DNA from 2 places in the Oceanobacillus sp. CAU 1775 genome. Region 2 is predicted to be linked to the other one. Evidence: predicted binding sites of a transcription regulator. Region 2 holds the regulator's gene; the other holds the start of a gene.
The links. Region 2 encodes LexA, which represses DNA repair genes until DNA is damaged. Its sites were predicted from a motif close to CGAACATATGTTCG; they were not measured.

Region 1: a site for LexA is predicted at 7,720-7,733, ahead of ACXYMZ_RS08690 (type IA DNA topoisomerase). Genes of this name have one in related genera too.

The regions. Positions count from the first base shown of each region.
Region 1 covers NZ_JBTLRO010000004.1:157,151-166,630, reverse strand. The annotation lists gene ACXYMZ_RS08715 (VanW family protein) at 1-342, opposite strand, end outside; gene ACXYMZ_RS08710 (NAD(P)/FAD-dependent oxidoreductase) at 646-1,854, opposite strand; gene ACXYMZ_RS08705 (GMC family oxidoreductase N-terminal domain-containing protein) at 2,259-3,965, opposite strand; gene ACXYMZ_RS08700 (gluconate 2-dehydrogenase subunit 3 family protein) at 3,949-4,608, opposite strand; gene ACXYMZ_RS08695 (DUF421 domain-containing protein) at 4,785-5,339, shown strand; gene ACXYMZ_RS08690 (type IA DNA topoisomerase) at 5,487-7,640, opposite strand; gene ACXYMZ_RS08685 (pirin family protein) at 7,859-8,596, shown strand; gene ACXYMZ_RS08680 (PspA/IM30 family protein) at 8,645-9,316, opposite strand.
Region 2 covers NZ_JBTLRO010000002.1:269,621-279,100, forward strand. The annotation lists gene tkt (transketolase) at 1-594, opposite strand, end outside; gene ACXYMZ_RS04605 (DUF896 domain-containing protein) at 695-928, opposite strand; gene ACXYMZ_RS04610 (YneB family resolvase-like protein) at 1,042-1,695, opposite strand; gene lexA (transcriptional repressor LexA) at 1,986-2,609, shown strand; gene glnA (type I glutamate--ammonia ligase) at 2,919-4,253, opposite strand; gene ACXYMZ_RS04625 (methionine gamma-lyase family protein) at 4,285-5,532, opposite strand; gene hflX (GTPase HflX) at 5,538-6,776, opposite strand; gene ACXYMZ_RS04635 (AAA family ATPase) at 6,799-7,704, opposite strand; gene hfq (RNA chaperone Hfq) at 7,834-8,055, opposite strand; gene miaA (tRNA (adenosine(37)-N6)-dimethylallyltransferase MiaA) at 8,095-9,030, opposite strand; gene ACXYMZ_RS04650 (Dps family protein) at 9,320-9,480, opposite strand, start outside.

The DNA.
Region 1 (9,480 bases), on a different contig from region 2:
TTTTATTGGTATGTGCATGTATTCTTTTGATGAATCATAATAAATGTTAAAAAAGTCTTTTTTAAATTGATAATGATCTAAACTTTTCCCGTCCTTACCATCGACAATATTAAATAAGTCATCGAACGTAGCATTGACTGGAGGAATTTGTACTTGTTCTCTTAAAGATTCAATTAATGTATGTAACCTCGTTTGATCAATAAAGGCTGTATCGATTGGCTCTATATTATAATGCAATACCTCATCTTTTTGTAATGTTATTTGCTTCGCATCTACGGAAGATACTATTGGAAAAACCGAACTTGTTATTAGTATGATTAGTATATTAGATAAGAACTTCATGAAACCACCTCAAAACTATTATGTCTTAAAATACATAGAGCATACTAAAAATGAGATGTTGATTTTGAAGCGCATTCGATAATCTAGGTAAAAACTTTAGAATAAAAAAATCGCCTAACTATATTCAGCTAGACGATTTATCTTATTAAAATTTAGCGAAAGTCTCTTGAGTCTTCCATCGAATTACTTACTGCACGGTATCCGACTAATGCAGCAATAACAAATAATGTGGCACATAATACTCTTTTCATTATTTATCTACTCCTCTTTCCCGAATTTGTTGGATTTTAGTAGAAGATTAACTTAAAATGGGATAAATTTACCTTTTTTAAGCATTGCTTTTGTTCCACCAACAGCAAGTAATGCACGGTTATCAACAACCTTCTTCATTGCAGCTGCTCGTTTACCTTGTAATTTTACTCCATCAAAGATGTTACCAATTCCATCAGAGAATCCTAGTGATGCTACTGTACCTTTGTTTTCGAAAACAAAATCTTCAATTGGTAAACCATATAATGAATTCTTAATATTTTTAGCTACAGCAACACCTTCTTGCATTGCTAGTTGTCCAGTTGGAGGGAATGGTTTGCCATCTTCTTTGTTCATTGTCCAAGAACAATCTCCAATAATAAACACGTTATCTGATCCAGGTAATTTAAGATCAGCTTCAACTGTTACTTTACCTCTGAATAATTCGAATCCTGATTTTGCAAGTACTGGACTTCCTGTTACTCCACCAGTCCATACGCTTGTACCAGCTTTAATTAACTCTTTATCTTCTCCAACAATAAATCCTTCTGGAGTACATTCTGAAATAGCTGCACCAATTCTAAATTCTACACCGCGATCTTCTAATGATTTTTTAGCATAAGCAACTAATTCATCATCAAATACTGGTAAAATTGAAGGTGCTGCTTCTACGTTAATAATTTTTGCTTTATTACGTGGGATATCATATTTCTTACATAGTTCAGGAATTTTATCTGCTAATTCACCAACAAACTCAATTCCTGTGAATCCACCACCACCAACTAATACAGTTAGGTCGCTTTCATCTGTAGATTCACCACTGCTATACTGTGCAAACTTATATTCAATATGTTCTCTAATAACACGTGAGCTATCAATATCTTGAATGAAGAATGCGTTCTCATCCATTCCTTTAATACCAAATGTGTTAGTAACGAAACCTAGTGCCACTACTAAATAGTCATATGCAACTTCGCTGTTTTCTAATACAACACGCTGTTCATCTTTCTTAACCTCTACAACAGAATCATAGATTAAACGAACACGCTTAGGATTCACAACATCAGAAATCATATAACGCGCTTGGTTATGATTAATCGTTCCTGCTGCAACCTCATGTAGCCAAGTTGTTTCATAGTGATAATTATGTTTATTTATCAGTACAATCTCAGCTTCTTCTGGTGATAACTTTTGAGCTAATTGACGAGTAGCTGTAAGACCAGCATACCCTGCACCCAATACAACTATTTTGGGTTTATTCATAATAAAACACCATCCCTCATTAATTTTTCTATATGTAATAGGAGTTTAAAATTATTATGCAGTAGCAATATGTAGATCAATAAAATGCCCCTACTACTAATGATTATACTTCCCTTCACAATAATATCAAATTTCATTTAAATATGCTAATTATGTAACGTACTTTAGAAAGTTTTGCAAAATAAAATAAATTACTATCATTCGTTATGAAATTCTTGTTATATCTAGTTTAAATCGTAACGTGGATATTTTTTTCTTTCCACTCGCTTCTACCTATTTTCTCATAAGACCCTATTACTCGCAACAAATCGGATTATTATTAACTTTCTGGACTACATAGTATTTTCAATGGTTCAGACACAACAAAAAGAAGTCGATTAATTAACCGACTTCCTTGATTTAGTTCAAGAAGAGAAGTATTTATTCGCAAGTTTTTCCGCCGTTCGGGTTGCAAGCGCCTGTGTTGTTAACGTTGGGTTTGGCCCACCAAGTGAGTTATACTGCACACTATTGTCAGCAATATATAGTCGGTCTACTTGATAAGCTTCACAAGAAGTATCAACGACAAATCCCATACGCATCGTACTTTGTATATGAATATAATAATCTTTTGGTAGGTTTGTTCGGTGAATTTTCCCAGCACCTGCCGAGCGCAACATCTGTGTTCCAATTTTAACTAGCTGCTCTCTTCTCTCTCTAGATTTTTTTGTTGGATTGTAAAGAATATTTGCTACTGGGCCATGTTCATCTTTAATATGTGGATCAAGTGCCACTCTATTTGCAAAATCTACCTCGTCACCAGTTACAATAAGCAATGTTAGCGTTCTTCGGTAATCCTCCATTGATTCTTGTAGATTTTTACCAACTACCCGCCCTTCAGTGTCACCAATGGCAGGATCTTTAGTACGTAAAGCATCATATCCTGATTGACTGAAACCAAATACAGACATCGATGCAATACCAGGACTTTCACCAAGATTTTCAATCATGCCTAATCCTGGGTAATCAAGCCTTGCCCCAGATGTATGTCCGATAATCGGGTTAATATCTGGAGATCCTATCGCATTCATTATTGTTTCCTGATCAAATGTACCTGTAACAAGATCCATATAGTGATTGGTAAGCCCTCTACCGACCCAGGAATTTTGAGGGAGTTTGGAATTTAGCCATAGCCTCGGGGTTTCAATGCAACCTCCAGCCATTACTACTACTTTTGCTACTATTTCTTCTATTTCCCCTGTCCAAGTGTCACGAACTTGAACGCCTTTTGCTTTTTTTCCGCGCTCCGGGCTATCCTCAGTCAATACTTTCATGACAAATACATTTGGACGAATGCTTACATTGCCAGTCTGTAAGGCTTGAGGAATGTAGCTGATATTAGTCGATCGCTTTGCCATTCGGTTATGTGACGGACCATATGGACAACCTTGCCCACAATGCCCACTCAATGTACAACCTTCCATATGACTTACTTCTTCAAGGGAATAATCGGTATCCATCAACTTTTCATTCGGTGGTAAAATAGCATTTGGCTGTGGACGGTAACCGGGTTCGGTAACATCTAATGTAGCATTAATTGAATATCCAGCCTGCTCTGCTGCATGATAAAACATAGCTTCCTTTGAAGTCGTTGGAGCAAACTCAACAGGCAAAATCGCTTCTACTTTTTCATAGTATGGAATAAGTTCCTGATAACTTATCGGCCATTCTTTTATTGCTTCTGGAAAGGCGCGTAGTGAATTCGCGTAATAATGGATTGTTCCTCCACCAACAGCTGCCGTTTGCCATAGAAAAGCTTGATTAGGAATGTTTCTGTACCACGGAGCTCTCCGTCTATCAGCAGAACCAAAACGAAACTTTCCAGTTACCACGTCATCCATATCATTTTCTAGCCTAGTAAGCTGCTGCCTATACAGCACACCGTCCAAGTCATCTGGATTGCTACTTTCTTTTGGCCCTCGTGTTTCATTTGGCTTTGGCCAGTTTTTATTTCCGTACCATGGTCCTGCTTCCAAAACGAGAACTTTCATTCCTTTTTCTCCGAGTTCTTTGGCAATCACTGCCCCTCCGCCACCAGCCCCTATGACGATTACATCAGGATTCTGCTTCATGCTCGAACCTTCTTTCTATATCCGACATTCTTAGTAAAAACCCACGGAAATCTCTGTAACCATAAGCTACACCAGGGTAACCGACCTGCTCCCATCCCCAAGGGAAAAATTCAAGCCTGCGAAGCTGCGGAGGATAAAGTCGTGTAGAACCATATGCTGGCCACTCCGAGTAGTATCCGAACATAGAAAATCTATTTAATGCATCAATAACATGTTTTATAAAACCAGCATTATTTCTGAAAGGTTCAGGTAGAGAATACAAATCAAGTTGAAGATTTTCTAATGCAGATAGAGTTTGCAAACGATCTTTTCTTGAGAGGCTGGAAAAAATCCCACCGCCAGAAAACGACCCTTCGTTTGTTGGTTTGATTTGATTAAAAGATACGAGCTGTTTCGCTGCAGCATCTAGCAATTTTGCTGTGGGAAGGGATAACGAGATAGTAATTTGATACAACTGTTGCTGGATAGCAACATAGTGATTAAGAGCATAGATAAGATATTCATGAACTCCCATATCCTTACTAATATAGCCATATTCACTTGGAAGACCAGGAGGTAATATGGCATCGGTTAGCGCTTGAAATGTTGTCTTTATATAATCTTGCGTGGGGACTGAGTATTGAATGATAAACACCCCTTTCATAATAAATGCACACACTATTAGTATATTTTTGTAGTTTTCATTTATGAATCAAATACCAATTATTTGGAATGATATTCATATATTTTAAAACGCATCCAATTTTGGAGGTTGATATAGTGTAAGACTTTAATTGGATATGGCATACAATTGTTATTTTTTATGGTGGAAGATTTATCTTGAGATTAGCAGGTAGAAAATCAATATCCCAGATGACGATTACGCAGGTTATTGTAATGATTGGTATTGGCTCCTTGTTAATTCAGCCAATAGCTGACAAAGGTATCTTTCATACCTTGGCTGTCGGTTTTTTAATGATTTTATTGATGATTGTTACGGAGTATTTAGAAGTGAAATTTGATTTCTTGGAAACGATCTCGACTGGTAAAGCTAAAATTGTTATAGAAAACGGAAAAATAGATACGGATACTTTAAGAAAGTTGCGAATGAGTGTGGATAGGCTTGAAACACGATTAAGACAGTCAGGGGTTACTTCCTTAGAAGATGTGAAGTATGCAACGATTGAGGTAAGTGGACAAATAGGCTATGAACTACATGAGAATAAAAAGCCAGTTACAAAAGAAGATCTTCAACTATTAATGCAAGAAATAGCGCACTTAAAAGAATCACTAGGACTTGCCAACAAGCCTACACTACCTACAAATGAAAAGCAGAATGATAATATTTTTAATGAAGTAAAAACGAAAAAATTTGAAGGAAAGCAGGAACCTTAACAAAACGACAGTATAATTTTTATATGAACATTAACTTCGCTTACCATAATTGTAGACCAAATAATTAAAGGCCATCCACTACGGATGACCTTCATCAAAAATAAAATGCAGCTTATTTTATACAATTCCGTTTACAAGTATTCCCTTCTACTTTTTACGATAATTCGCAAATTCAAAAGTAATTTTACTATCTTCTAATTTAAGATATGCATTAAATCGTTTTCCTTTTTTAGATATCATTCCTTTAATCATGCTAGTCTTTCCTTTTGTGCATAAATCTTTGATATTTTTTTCTGTCAGTTTCTTCCCTAATATCTGTCCAGGGAAATTTTGTTTACAGCCATTTTCGTGCTCAGAACAGCGGTAATACGTTTTTCTTTGAATAATATTCCCTTTTTTACAACTTGGACAAGTTGCAATTTTGGTATTATTTTGTGTGACAGCTAAACTTTCGTTAAGTTCCTTAACATCCAATTGCTTTGGTGTTTCTTGGATTAATTTTTCTATGAATCTAGCAATACTAGAAATGAAATATCTAGGCTCCCCTTCACCATTCCCTATCTTCTTTAAATAGGTTTCCCATTTTGCAGTCATCGAAGGACTTGATAGAAGGTTACCTTGTATTGATTGACAGAGGATCTCTCCTTTTTTTGTGACACTTACAATATTTTTATTCACCTGAATATAGCCATGCCTTTTGATTGTCTCGATAATACCACTTCGAGTTGCTTCTGTACCTAAGCCTTCTACTTCTTTTAATATTTCCATTTCCTCTTCATTATCTATATCTTTACCACATGTTTTCATCATGTTAATTAATTGACCTTCAGTATAAGGTTTAGGAGGTTTTGTCATTCCTTTTTTCATTTTTATTTCTCCTGATACCTTCTCATTTTCTTCTAAAATAGGAATCCGTGCTTCTTCATCTTTCTTCTTAACGCTTTCTTTTTGAGCGAATGTAAATAGTTCTCTCCAACCTTTGCTTATTTCCGTTTTTCCCACCGATTCAAAATCAAGCTCGTTTACATCTGTAATTACCTTTGTTTCTTCGTAAATATAATCCGAATGAAACATTGCTAATGTTGTTTTTAAGATTTCAAAATACAGATTCCGTTCCATGACGGATAATCCTTGTATCTTTTTCTCTGTCGGAATCGTCTTTGTAGGTATGATCGCATAATGCTCTTGAACTTTAGAATTATCTACATATCGCTTATTCGGTCTTTTTGAAGCTACTGGAAAATTGGCGCCTGCAATTGCTTGATAACGTTCCACATTTGCACTTAGATATGCAAATTCATTCGTCGTTATGAACTGTGTATCTGTTCGTGGATAGGTAACTAATTTTTTCTCATACAAGCCTTGAACAGTCTTTAAAACATTTGCAGGGCTGTATTTCCATTTTCTATTTGCAGTAGATTGTAAAGTTGAAAGAGCGTGTAATTTTGGTGGCTTAATATGTCTTTCTTTTTTCTTAATAGATTTTACAAAACCATCATTTTGTTCCGATATATTATGTTTCTCCATAAGGGCTTGGACTTCTTCTATTTTTTCACTTTTTATTTTTGCTTTTCCTTGATATATACCATTCTTAGCAGTAAAGTTACCTTCTATTTCATAAAAAGGAGTCGCAACAAACTGTTCAATTTCTTTTTGTCTTTGATAAATAAGATATACAGTTGGAGACTGAACTCGTCCAATCGATAGACTGTCATCAAAACCTTTCTGTTGTAGCAGTAGTGTAAATAACCGACTGCCGTTCATTCCTACAAGCCAATCACTTATTTGGCGAGTTTTTGCTTCATAATAAAGTAACATGTCTTTTTGATTATCATGTAGGCTATTAAAACCTTTTCTTATTTCATCAGCCTCAAGTGAGTTGATCCAAAGCCGTTTAATTTCTTTATTTTTTGCTCCTGTCATGTAGTAAGAGGAATAAAAAATATTAGATCCTTCCCGATCGGAGTCGCAACCATTTATTATAGTACCAATTCTAGGATCATTAAATAACTTTTTAATAAAGTTAAACTGCTCTCTTTTATCATAAGAAACTTTGTACTCATAGTTGTCAGGCAAGATTGGTAGTGATGATAAGTTCCAAGTTGCCCAGTCCTTACGATATTCCTTTGGTTCTTTCAACTCAACCAAATGGCCAATTCCCCAAGTAATGACCGCACCATTTGGGAAGGTTTGACAAGGGTTTAATTCTATATGTGTTTTATGACGTTTTTTAATAGAAAAAGCTTCCGCGTATGCCTTCGCTTGAGAAGGTTTTTCGGCGAATATTGCTACAGTACTCATTCTAAATGCTCCTTCTTTTAGTAATTTATATCGTTACATTCCTTAATTATTTACAGTTATTAAATTTAATTCTAATGCACGAACATATATTCTTATACTATAGAATGAATGAATTTGCTAATGAAGTCAATCAAAATACTCTCAGCAGATTTATTGCTATCTCCCACAATCTTACCCATACTTAATATAATAACGAATTTAATAGGAGGTCTCTATCTTTGGTAAAGATATTGAAATATGAAAGTCATACGCAACCATTTAAAGGTTATTTTAACATTACAAGAGTACATCCAGGTAAGATTTTAGGAGCTTCCAGTAATGATCTTGCGTTTGGCCCTCTTTCAAATATTGATCATGCTTTTATGAAAAAAGGGTTAACTGTAAAAATGCATGAACATAAAAATGATGAAATCCTAAGCTATGTTTGGAGAGGTACTTCACAACATAGAGATTCTGCTGACTTTGAAGCTCCAATTGAAAAAGGGAAATTAATGCTTATGAATGCTGGCGAAAGTTTTTGGCATGAAGAAAAGGTCAAAAACGAAAACGGTGATGTGGAAATGTTACAGATTTTCGTTCGCCCTAAGAAATCTAATTTGCCTGCACATATTCAATTTCATGAGAAGCCATTAATGAATGAAGACTGGTATTTAATGGCGGGACCTGAAGGTAGTGAAGCACCATTATTTTTTAGACAAAATGTCTATATCTATGATGCTCATCCAAAAGCTGGTCAAAAAATGCAAATTCCAGATATAGAAAATTATGAGCCTTTTCTGTATGTGCTAGATGGAGAACTAACGGTTGAAGACACAATAGTGAGTAAGTACGAGGCTGTTACTTCTGTCAATGAAAAATTAAGTGATATACAAGCGACTAAAGATTCGACGCTTGTATTATTCTTAGTTGATATGGATGTTCCGATGTCATTGGACGGGACGATAAGTGGAGTTTAGTAAATAAATTTATTAAAAAGAAGCAGCGCAAGTGGCTGCTTCTTTAGATTACTCGTCTTTTCCTAGCTTTTTCTTGAGTGCAGCTAATTCATCGTCTACATCATTTGTAATAAGGTCTTTGAATTCATCATCTAAAGTGCGGCTTGCTTGTGAGAGATCTTCAGATGTCTCTGCTTCTGCTTCAAAACGTAGAACTTTTTCTTCCATACGGTCGAATCCTTGGCGTGAATCATCTGAACCAATAGATGACATCGCACGGTTCATTTTTGTTCTCGTTTTTGCTGATTCAGCACGGGCTTTTAATGAATCTTTCTTAAGATTCATTTCTTGGTATTCACGTTTCATTTCATCTAATTTCTCTCTTAAGGAATCTACATCTGCTTTTGCACGTTCCCATGATTCATTTAAACTCACTGCAGTTGCTTCATGATCTTTTTTATCTTGTAAAGCACGACGAGCTAGGTCATCATTTCCAGCTGCTACAGCTTGCTCTGCTTGCTCTTGACGTCTGTCAACTAGTGCTTGAGCGTCATTCGCTTTTCGTTTTAACATTTTTTCATTTGCAATTTGTTTAGCAATTGCAGCTTCTGCATCACGGATATCCTCACCCATATCACGTAAAAACTGATCTAACATTTTTACTGGATCTTCTGCCTTATCAATCATGGCATTTAACTCTGAACTAACTACTGTTTTCATTCGTTTAAAAAATTGAAACATAGAATCTCCTCCTTAAGTATATTTTCCTTTTAAATTCTAACTTTACCAAGAGAGTCAGTTTAAGACGCTAAGTCACATCTGAAATTCTCTTCTCTCATTCATACGAAGCTTAGAAAAAAAGGTTTCAAAAAAAGATAGAATTTTTATAAAAAAGCATTGGAAGC
Region 2 (9,480 bases):
GAATGAACGGTCTAAATCTCCATCTAAAGAAATATCATTCGAGTCGTAGAGAGCAATTAATTTACCCAAACCTAAATGTCCAGCTAATGATGCTGCTTCATGAGAAATACCTTCCATTAAATCACCATCACTTACAAGTGCATATGTGTAGTGATCAACAATATTAAAATTAGGTTTGTTATATTTCGCGCTTAAATGTGCTTCTGCCATTGCCATACCAACAGACATAGCAATTCCTTGGCCGAGCGGACCTGTTGTCGCTTCTACCCCATCTGTATGATGTACTTCTGGGTGACCTGGAGTTCTTGAATCCCATTGGCGGAAATTTTTAATATCCTCCATTGTTACATCATAACCAGATAAGTGTAATAAACTATAGAGTAGCATGGATCCGTGACCTGCAGAAAGCACGAAACGATCTCTATTAAACCACTTAGAATTTTTAGGATTGTGATTCATGAAATCTGTCCACAATGCATAAGCCATTGGAGCAGCCCCCATAGGTAATCCTGGATGTCCTGAATTTGCTTTTTCAATTGCATCGATTGATAATGTACGAATTGTATTCACTGATAGTTGTTCAATTGTTGACATGTAAATCTCCTTTCATTAACCCTTAAATATGTAACTACCTTCATTCTATAATGAACATGCGTTCTTCACAAGCGCAAGTATAGAAGGAAGGTAGTTTTGTTTAATGCTTTTTATTACGTTCTTGTAAATCTTTCACTTTCTGAGGTGTTACATCATTTCCGAGTGGATCAATTACTGTCATCGTTTTAAATTGATTCGTAAAAGAGCTACGAATATTACCAAGGTATTCCTCACGTAATCTTTTTTGTTCTATTTTTTCTTCTTCTGTTAATCCGTCATTTTTCGCTTTATTTGCCAATTCATTTATACGAGTAAGTTTCTCTTTTGCTAACATTAATATACCTCCTTTAATCATAAATCTTTTATTAGTATACCTGTACCCTTTGGATAATATAATATTCTAAAACCAAAAAAGACAAGAAATAAATCTTGTCTTCTATCTTACAACTAGCGAATCTCATTCTCAAGTATTTGGTACTCTTGGTAACGCCTGTGTATGGTAGCTTTAGATACATTATATCCGAGTCCATTTAATGTTGTAGCTATCTCATGAAAGGTTAATCCTTTTTCTCTTAATTGTATAATTTCTTGAAGTGGAACTTCTGCGCGCTTACGACCTGGTGCTTTATCTATATTCTTAAGATTTGCTTCTGGTCGATAACCTGCTTGCACTGCTTTTTTCATCCCACGTTTAATTTTCATATTTTGAATTTTACGTTGATATTCTTCTACGATCCCAACAATTTGTAAAACCATTGAATCCGAATCAGAAAGCTCTAACTCTCCGTTATGCATTAACGTATAAATCTTGATGCCTAATTTTTGTAGTTGATGGAATAAAGCGATTTTAGTGTTCCCTCTGCCTAGTCTAGTTTCATCTTGTATTAATAATCCATCTGCTTTTTCCTGTGAAAAATACGCAAGCATTTCAAAAATTCCTTCTCGTTCAATGTCAAAGCCACTTTGTTGTTCTTCAATACACTTCACAATCTTAAAATCTTGTGAGTTAGCAAATTCCGTTAATTCGAGACGCTGTCTTGAAAGAGAGGTTTCTTGTTCTTTTTTATCTGTACTCACTCTGCAATAGATGATTACTCTCAATTTATTAATCTCCTTTTATACTAATTTCCACTAGTAATTAAAGAGAAGTATAAAAATACTAGCATTAGACCGAATGCAACAAAATAAAATAGATCTTCTTTTGAATATTTTTTTAATAGTTTATTAAACATATGAATGCCCCCTTAGAAATAAAAGAACCTTTGTTCCTACGAACATAGTATCTCACGAACATACGGTCTTGTCAACTACTTTTAGAACGAATGTTTGCATATTATGGATAGAGATGGTAAACTATGTTTAATAAATCCTATGTGAGAGGTGTTTCAAGCATGACAAAATTATCAAAAAGGCAACAGATGATATTAGATTTTATAAAAAATGAAGTAAAAGCTAAAGGATACCCACCATCAGTTCGTGAAATTGCTGTAGCTGTTGGTCTTGCATCAAGCTCAACTGTACACGGTCATTTGGAACGACTCGAAGTGAAAGGGTTTATTAGACGTGATCCTACGAAACCAAGAGCGATAGAAATTCTTGACCCTACAGGGGAATCAAACATTCCAAAAGATCAAGCAAGATATGCACCTGTTATTGGAAAAGTAACTGCTGGTCTACCAATTACAGCAGTGGAGAATATAGAAGAGTTCGTGCCAATTCCTAGTTCAAGTTCAAATCCTGATGATAATCTATTTGTATTGATCATTGATGGTGAAAGTATGATAGAAGCAGGTATTCTCGATGGGGATATGGTTATTGTTAAACAACAAAGCACTGCGGACAACGGAGATATCGTAGTAGCGATGACAGAAGAAAACGAAGCGACGGTTAAACGTTTCTTTAAAGAAAAGGATTCCATTAGATTACAACCAGAAAACGCCACAATGGATCCACTATTCTTTGATAATGTCTCTATCCTAGGAAAAGTAATAGGATTATATAGACATATAAAATAATGGCTATGGTAAAGTTTGCAATTGATACTTCAGCAATTAAAAAAAGAAGCAGTAAATGAGCTTCGGAAATATACGAAGACTCCTGCGAGATGGAAAGCAACGGTGAGACCCCGCAAGTCGCCTGCGACTGAGGAGGCTCACCAGCCGCCTAAGGATGCGCGTAGTATATTTCCGAAGCGGGTTTTTACTCCTAACAACAGAATGGTTAATGAATTTATTCCCATACATATTCTTATAAGCGAGCTATTATAAACGAAACAAAAAATCTGCTACTTTATTTAAAAGTAACAGATTTTTTTAATTTAATTATTAGTATGATGTTAAATATTGTTCTCTTTCCCATGGATGTACCGTATTATTGAACATCTCCCACTCCATTTGCTTAGCACGCATGAAATGATGGTATAAGTGACTTCCTACAGCTTCAATAATAATTGAATCATTTTCTAACTCTTGAAGAGCCTCTTTTAGATTCGATGGTAAATCCCTTACTCCATTTTCATATCTTTCTTTACTTGTCATTTCAAAAATATTACGATCAACAGCCTCTGGAGCTACTTTTTCATTTTCAATCCCATCTAAACCAGCGGCTAATAACACAGACAATGCCAAATAAGGATTAGATGCAGGATCGACACTTCGAACTTCTACTCTCGTACTCAATCCTCTTGAGGTAGGAACTCTAAGTAATGGCGTTCTATTCGACGCTGACCAAGCAATATAAGATGGAGCTTCAAATCCTGGTACCAAACGTTTATAAGAGTTAATAATAGGATTTGTAATCGCAGTAAACCCACTAGCATGTTCTAAAATACCTGCGATAAATTGAAAGGCGTCTTTGCTTAAATTAATTTCATCTGATTCATCAAAAAAGACATTATTGCCATCTTTAAATAGTGACATGTTCACATGCATCCCAGAACCGTTTACACCATATAAAGGTTTCGGCATAAATGTTGCATGTAAATTATGTTGTCTTGCTATAGTTTTCACGACTAATTTAAATGTTTGGATATCATCCGCGTGTTTTAAGGCATCCGAATACTTAAAGTCTATTTCATGTTGACCAGGCGCACCTTCATGGTGGGATGCTTCAATCTCAAAGCCCATTTCTTCCAATTCTAGTACAATATCTCTCCGGCAACTTTCTCCTAAATCTGTAGGTGCTAAATCAAAGTATCCACCATAATCATTTAACTCAAGAATTGGCTCGCCTTTTTCATTTAGCTTGAAGAGAAAGAATTCTGGTTCTGTACCAATATTGAAAGTATCATATCCAAGTTTCTCCATCTTTTTTAGGTTTCTTTTTAAAGTATTACGAGGACAGCCTAGAAATGGAGTTCCATCTGGATTGTGTATGTCACAGATAAATCTAGCTACCTTACCTTTATTAGATGTCCATGGAAAAACGACAAATGAATCATAATCAGGGTATAAAAACATATCTGATTCTTCTATTTTTACAAACCCCTCAATTGCTGATCCGTCGAACATCATTTTATTATCTAATGCTTTATCAAGTTGACTCAGAGGTATCTCGACGTTTTTAATCGTACCCATCATATCTGTGAACTGTAACCGAATAAATCTTACGTTTTCTTCTTCAATTTTTTGTTTTATCATTTCTTTCGTTATTTTACTCATGTTATTAATCCCCTCCAAAAATTACTATACCCTACTTAATGGAGAGATAACCCTTTTGTTCAATAGTTTTTACAGCCTCTATAATTGCTATTTTCACATGAGCATAAGTTAATCCACCTTGAACATACGCAGTGTAGGGCGCTCTAATAGGTCCATCCGCAGATAGTTCAATACTTGAACCTTGAATAAATGTACCAGCTGCCATAATTACTTCACCTTCATATCCAGGCATTTCACTTGGATATGGGCTTACATAAGAATTAACCGGTGAACTTGCTTGTATGGATTGACAGAAGGCAATCATTTGTTCTGCTTTATCAAATGTAACTGTCTGTATTAAGTCTGTTCGCTTCATTTGATAATCAGGAGTGGTAGTTAGTCCAACTAATTCTAAAAACCGCGAAGTAAATATTGCGCCCTTCAATGCCTCGCCAACAACATGTGGTGCTAAGAAGAATCCTTGGAATAATTCTTGCAACATATTTAATGTAGCTCCACTCTCTTTGCCAAGACCAGGTGCTGTAAGTCTGTTTGCGCACTGTTCAATTAAATCTTGTCGACCAACAATATATCCTCCAGATCGCACAATTCCTCCACCTGGATTTTTTATTAATGAGCCTGCCATTAAGTCCACTCCAACATGAGTAGGTTCCTTTGTTTCTACAAATTCACCATAGCAGTTGTCCACAAATACGATAACATCCGATTTTATTTCTTTAACAAATTGAACCATTTCTTCAATTTCATCAACAGTAAAAGATGGACGATTATCATAGCCTTTTGAACGCTGAATACCGATAACTTTTGTTTTCTCTGTTATTGCTTCTTTGATTCCTTGATAATCTATAGCTCCACCTTCGAGAAGTGATACGTGTTGATAATCAATTTGAAAGTCACGCAACGAACCTGCAGTCCGCTCTCCTCTTATCCCGATAACTTCTTCCAATGTATCATAAGGCTTACCAGTTATATAAATTAACTCATCACCTGGACGAAGCACACCAAATAATGCAGTTGAAATCGCATGCGTACCAGAAACAAGTTGTGGACGAACTAAAGCATCTTCCGCACCAAAGACATCTTTATAAACACTTTCTAATGCATCTCGTCCCATATCATCGTATCCATAACCAGTAGTTGAATTAAAATGGCTATCACTTACTCTATTTGCAATAAATGCTTCGAGTACGCTTTTTTGATTTATTTCTACGATCGTATTAATGTCGTTTTTAATTTCTGCAATATCTTTTTCTGTTTGGTTTATTAATTGCTCTAACATGAAAATTATGACCCCTTTGTAATTTTGTTCAATAGATCTTCACTTTGAATATATCCTTTTAGAATATACTTATTGTTCTCTTCATCGAATTCTTTTTCTTCTATAAGTGATTCTCTTTCAATTAAATTTATAATTTTCCCTTGATCTGCATCTAGATGAAGTGTAAAAGGACTCCACTCCTTCTTCAGAACTTCTTCTATTTTTTCCACTGTTAGTTGTAAATCGTCTTCTTCGTATGCACTAATTAGTAAGTTGGGAAAATGTGATGGGAAAAATGGTTCCTGAATCAAATCTTTTTTATTATAAATATATAGAGTTGGAATATTGTGAGCATCTAATTCCTCAAGTAATTTCTTAACTGTTTGCTGATGTTGTTCTTGATCTATATGGGAACCGTCAACAACATGGAGCAAAAAGTCTGCCTCTGTTACTTCTTCCAATGTCGAACGGAAAGCAGCAATTAAAGATGTAGGTAAATCTTGTAAGAAACCAACCGTATCTGTAATTAAAGCTTCAAATCCAGAAGGCATTTTAACTTTTCTTGTTAAAGGATCCAATGTAGCGAATAACTTATCTTCTTCAAGTGAATCACTATCTGTCAAACGATTAAACAAAGTCGACTTCCCAGCGTTTGTATAGCCGACAATTGCAATTTGAAAAACATTATTATCTCTTCTTCGTTTACGGTACTGTTCTCTTTGTTTTACAATTAGTTGTAATCTCTTTTTAATGTCAAAGATACGTCCACGAATGTGACGTCTGTCGGTTTCAAGTTTCGTTTCCCCAGGTCCTCTTGTTCCAATACCAGCTCCAAGTCTTGATAATTCTATACCTTGTCCCCTTAATCTTGGTAATACGTATTCTAATTGAGCAAGCTCAACTTGGAGTTTACCTTCTTTTGTACGCGCACGTTGTGCAAATATATCTAAAATCAATTGACTGCGGTCTATAATTCTAACTCCTAAAGCTTTATTTAAATTACGCAACTGACCAGCAGACAACTCATCATTAGATATAACCAAATCAATTTCATTTTCTTCAATTTCATCTTTTATTTCTTGCAATTTTCCTTCACCAATATATGTAGCTGGATGAATAGAATTACGATTCTGTGTAAATATCGCTTCTACACTTCCTCCAGCTGTTTGACTTAAAGAAATCAATTCATCCAAGGATGTCTGAAAACGTTCATCTAATTGGTCTGGTTTTTTTACTGCTACTACTATTATCTTCTCTTCTGCCATGAAATACCTCCATTAGTATCATTTAATCATTTAGTTTAAAATCTTCTGCACTAAGATTGATTATATCTTCTGGTTGAAACTTTTCATTTTGTACCAACCGGTAAGCTTGCTGCCGTATTGCTTTTTCAACTATATTTCTTACTAAACGAGCATTCGAGAAATTCCTGTCGTTTATATTTTTCAGAAGGATAATCTTAAGCCTTTCCTCTGCAGCTTTTGTTAAATAGTATTCCCTATCTTTTACCATTTGCTTTGTGATTTTCATTAATTCATCAATTTTATAATTGGAAAAATCAAGAATAAAAGGGAACCGTGATTTAAGCCCTGGATTGATTCTTAAAAATTTTTCCATTTCATATGGATAACCTGCAAGGATCAAAATAAAATCATTATGGTGATCTTCCATGTGTTTTACCAATGTATCAATGGCTTCCTTACCAAAGTCTTTTTCGCCACCACGTGCTAGAGAATAAGCTTCATCTATGAATAGTATACCACCCATTGCCTTTTGAATTACAGCTCGAGTCTTTTGAGCAGTGGATCCGATATATTCACCTACAATATCTGCACGTTCTATTTCTGTAAAATGCCCTTTAGACAAAATACCTAATTCAACATATAACTTGGCAAGCTGTCTTGCAACAGAAGTCTTCCCTGTACCTGGATTACCCTTAAATAGCATGTGCAATACTTGTTTATTTGTAGAAAACCCTAACTCACTTCGTTTCTCATTAATTATATAAGTAGCATAAACTTGTTTTACAGTTTCCTTTATTTCGTCCATGCCAATAAAGGGAGCAAAAGTTTCCTCAATCTTTAAAAAGTGTCGATTAACATGCTTGTCGATAGAATTAGGATTCGGAGGTGCTTTCTCTTGTAAAATGATATTTATTCTTCCTTTTGCGTTCAAATTAATCGCTGAATCCACCGTTACCACTCCTTTGTCATGACAGTATACGTAATACTCATAGACTTGTGACAAATGCCTAGTGATTGATGGATTAAAAGCAGAAAGAAACGGATGCTAGTATGCATCCGTTCCCTTATCTAAAACTAATTATGCTTCTAAATTAACATTCTTTACTGGTGCGAATGTTGATATTGCATGTTTAAAAATCAATTGTTGTTTACCTTCTGTTTCGAGTAAAACTGTGAAGTTATCGAAAGCTTTAACAACACCCCTTAATTGAAAGCCATTCGTTAGAAAAACCGTGACCGAAATGTGGTTCTTCCTTAATTGATTTAAATACTGCTCTTGAATGTTTGCATTTTGCGCCATAGAACTTCCTCCTCTTTTCTCTCTATACTAATCTTAATTCTACTTCATTTTTAATATTCCTGCTATTTTTTGAATAATCATTGTAAACTTTTTATTTTTGCTTGCAGGTGTAACAGAATACCAGTCGATTTCTAGACGATTTCTGAACCATGTAAATTGCCTTTTTGCGAACCTTCTAGAATTGCGTTTAAGTAGCTCGACTGCATCTTCTAATTCTACTTTTCCTTCAAGATAAGGAATGATCTCTTTGTAGCCAATTGCGCGCATCGCCTGTGTGTGTTTATACCCTTTATTACATAAGGACTTTACTTCGTCAATTAACCCCTGATGAAGCATTAAATCAACGCGTTTATTTATCCGTTTGTATAATTCTTCACGTTCCATCGTTAAGCCAATAAAAATCACATTATACGGTGAATCAATCTGTTGTTCTTTTTCCCAATCGGTTTTTGTCTTTCCAGTTGATTGATAGATTTCTATTGCGCGAATCACACGACGGTAATTATTTGGATGAATTTTCGCCGCTTGTTCTGGATCAATCAATTGAAGGCGCTCGTATATTTTTTCTAATCCTAATTCTTCAAGCTCTTCTTCTAGTTGTTTTGTTATTTCTTCATCTTTTTTTATATCTGGAAAGTTATAGTCATATAGCGCTGATTGGATATATAAACCACTTCCCCCAACAATAATGGGGATGCGCCCTTTCTCAGAGATTTCTTCTACCAATTTTTGCACTTGGAGTTTGAAGTCTGCTACTGTATATTCTTCATCTGGATCCTTTATGTCTAAAAGATGGTGCGGAATTCCCTGCATCTCTTCGGGCAAAATTTTTGCAGACCCAATATTCATCCCTCTATAAACTTGCACAGAATCACCATTGATAATTTCACCATTAATTTCTTTTGCAAGTTCTATACTTAGCTCTGTTTTTCCCACTGCTGTTGGTCCCACAATAGCAATTACAGTTTTTTTCATCCTATTTCCCCTAATTATATTTATTAATTTCCTGCTTGATAGAAAACTATAGAATTTATACTTTGTGGATAATTCTTTGCATAAAGGTTAGCCACGTCCGGCTCCAGCGCTAAAGCGACTATCAAACTTCGTACTTCTTCAATCGATAAGTCAACATCGGCTCGTCCCTCACCGTGTTTCCTTTATCTCAAAAGAATAGGGAAGTTCAACTAAAATCGCGACATCCCGTCGCAACGTTGAACCACCCCACGTCCTGTGGGGCGCAGTTTGTACGTCGCTGAACGGGCGCTTACGCCTTTGAGCCTTGATAGTTTTCTAACATCCATTTTTTATTTTCTATTTTTTTAAGATGTGCTATCAAAATATCATTTGAAAGGCTGTTTGATACTTCAATTGTTAAAGGTAAGCCGACCTGCGAAATTTCTACAGATAATTTATTTAAATCACTAG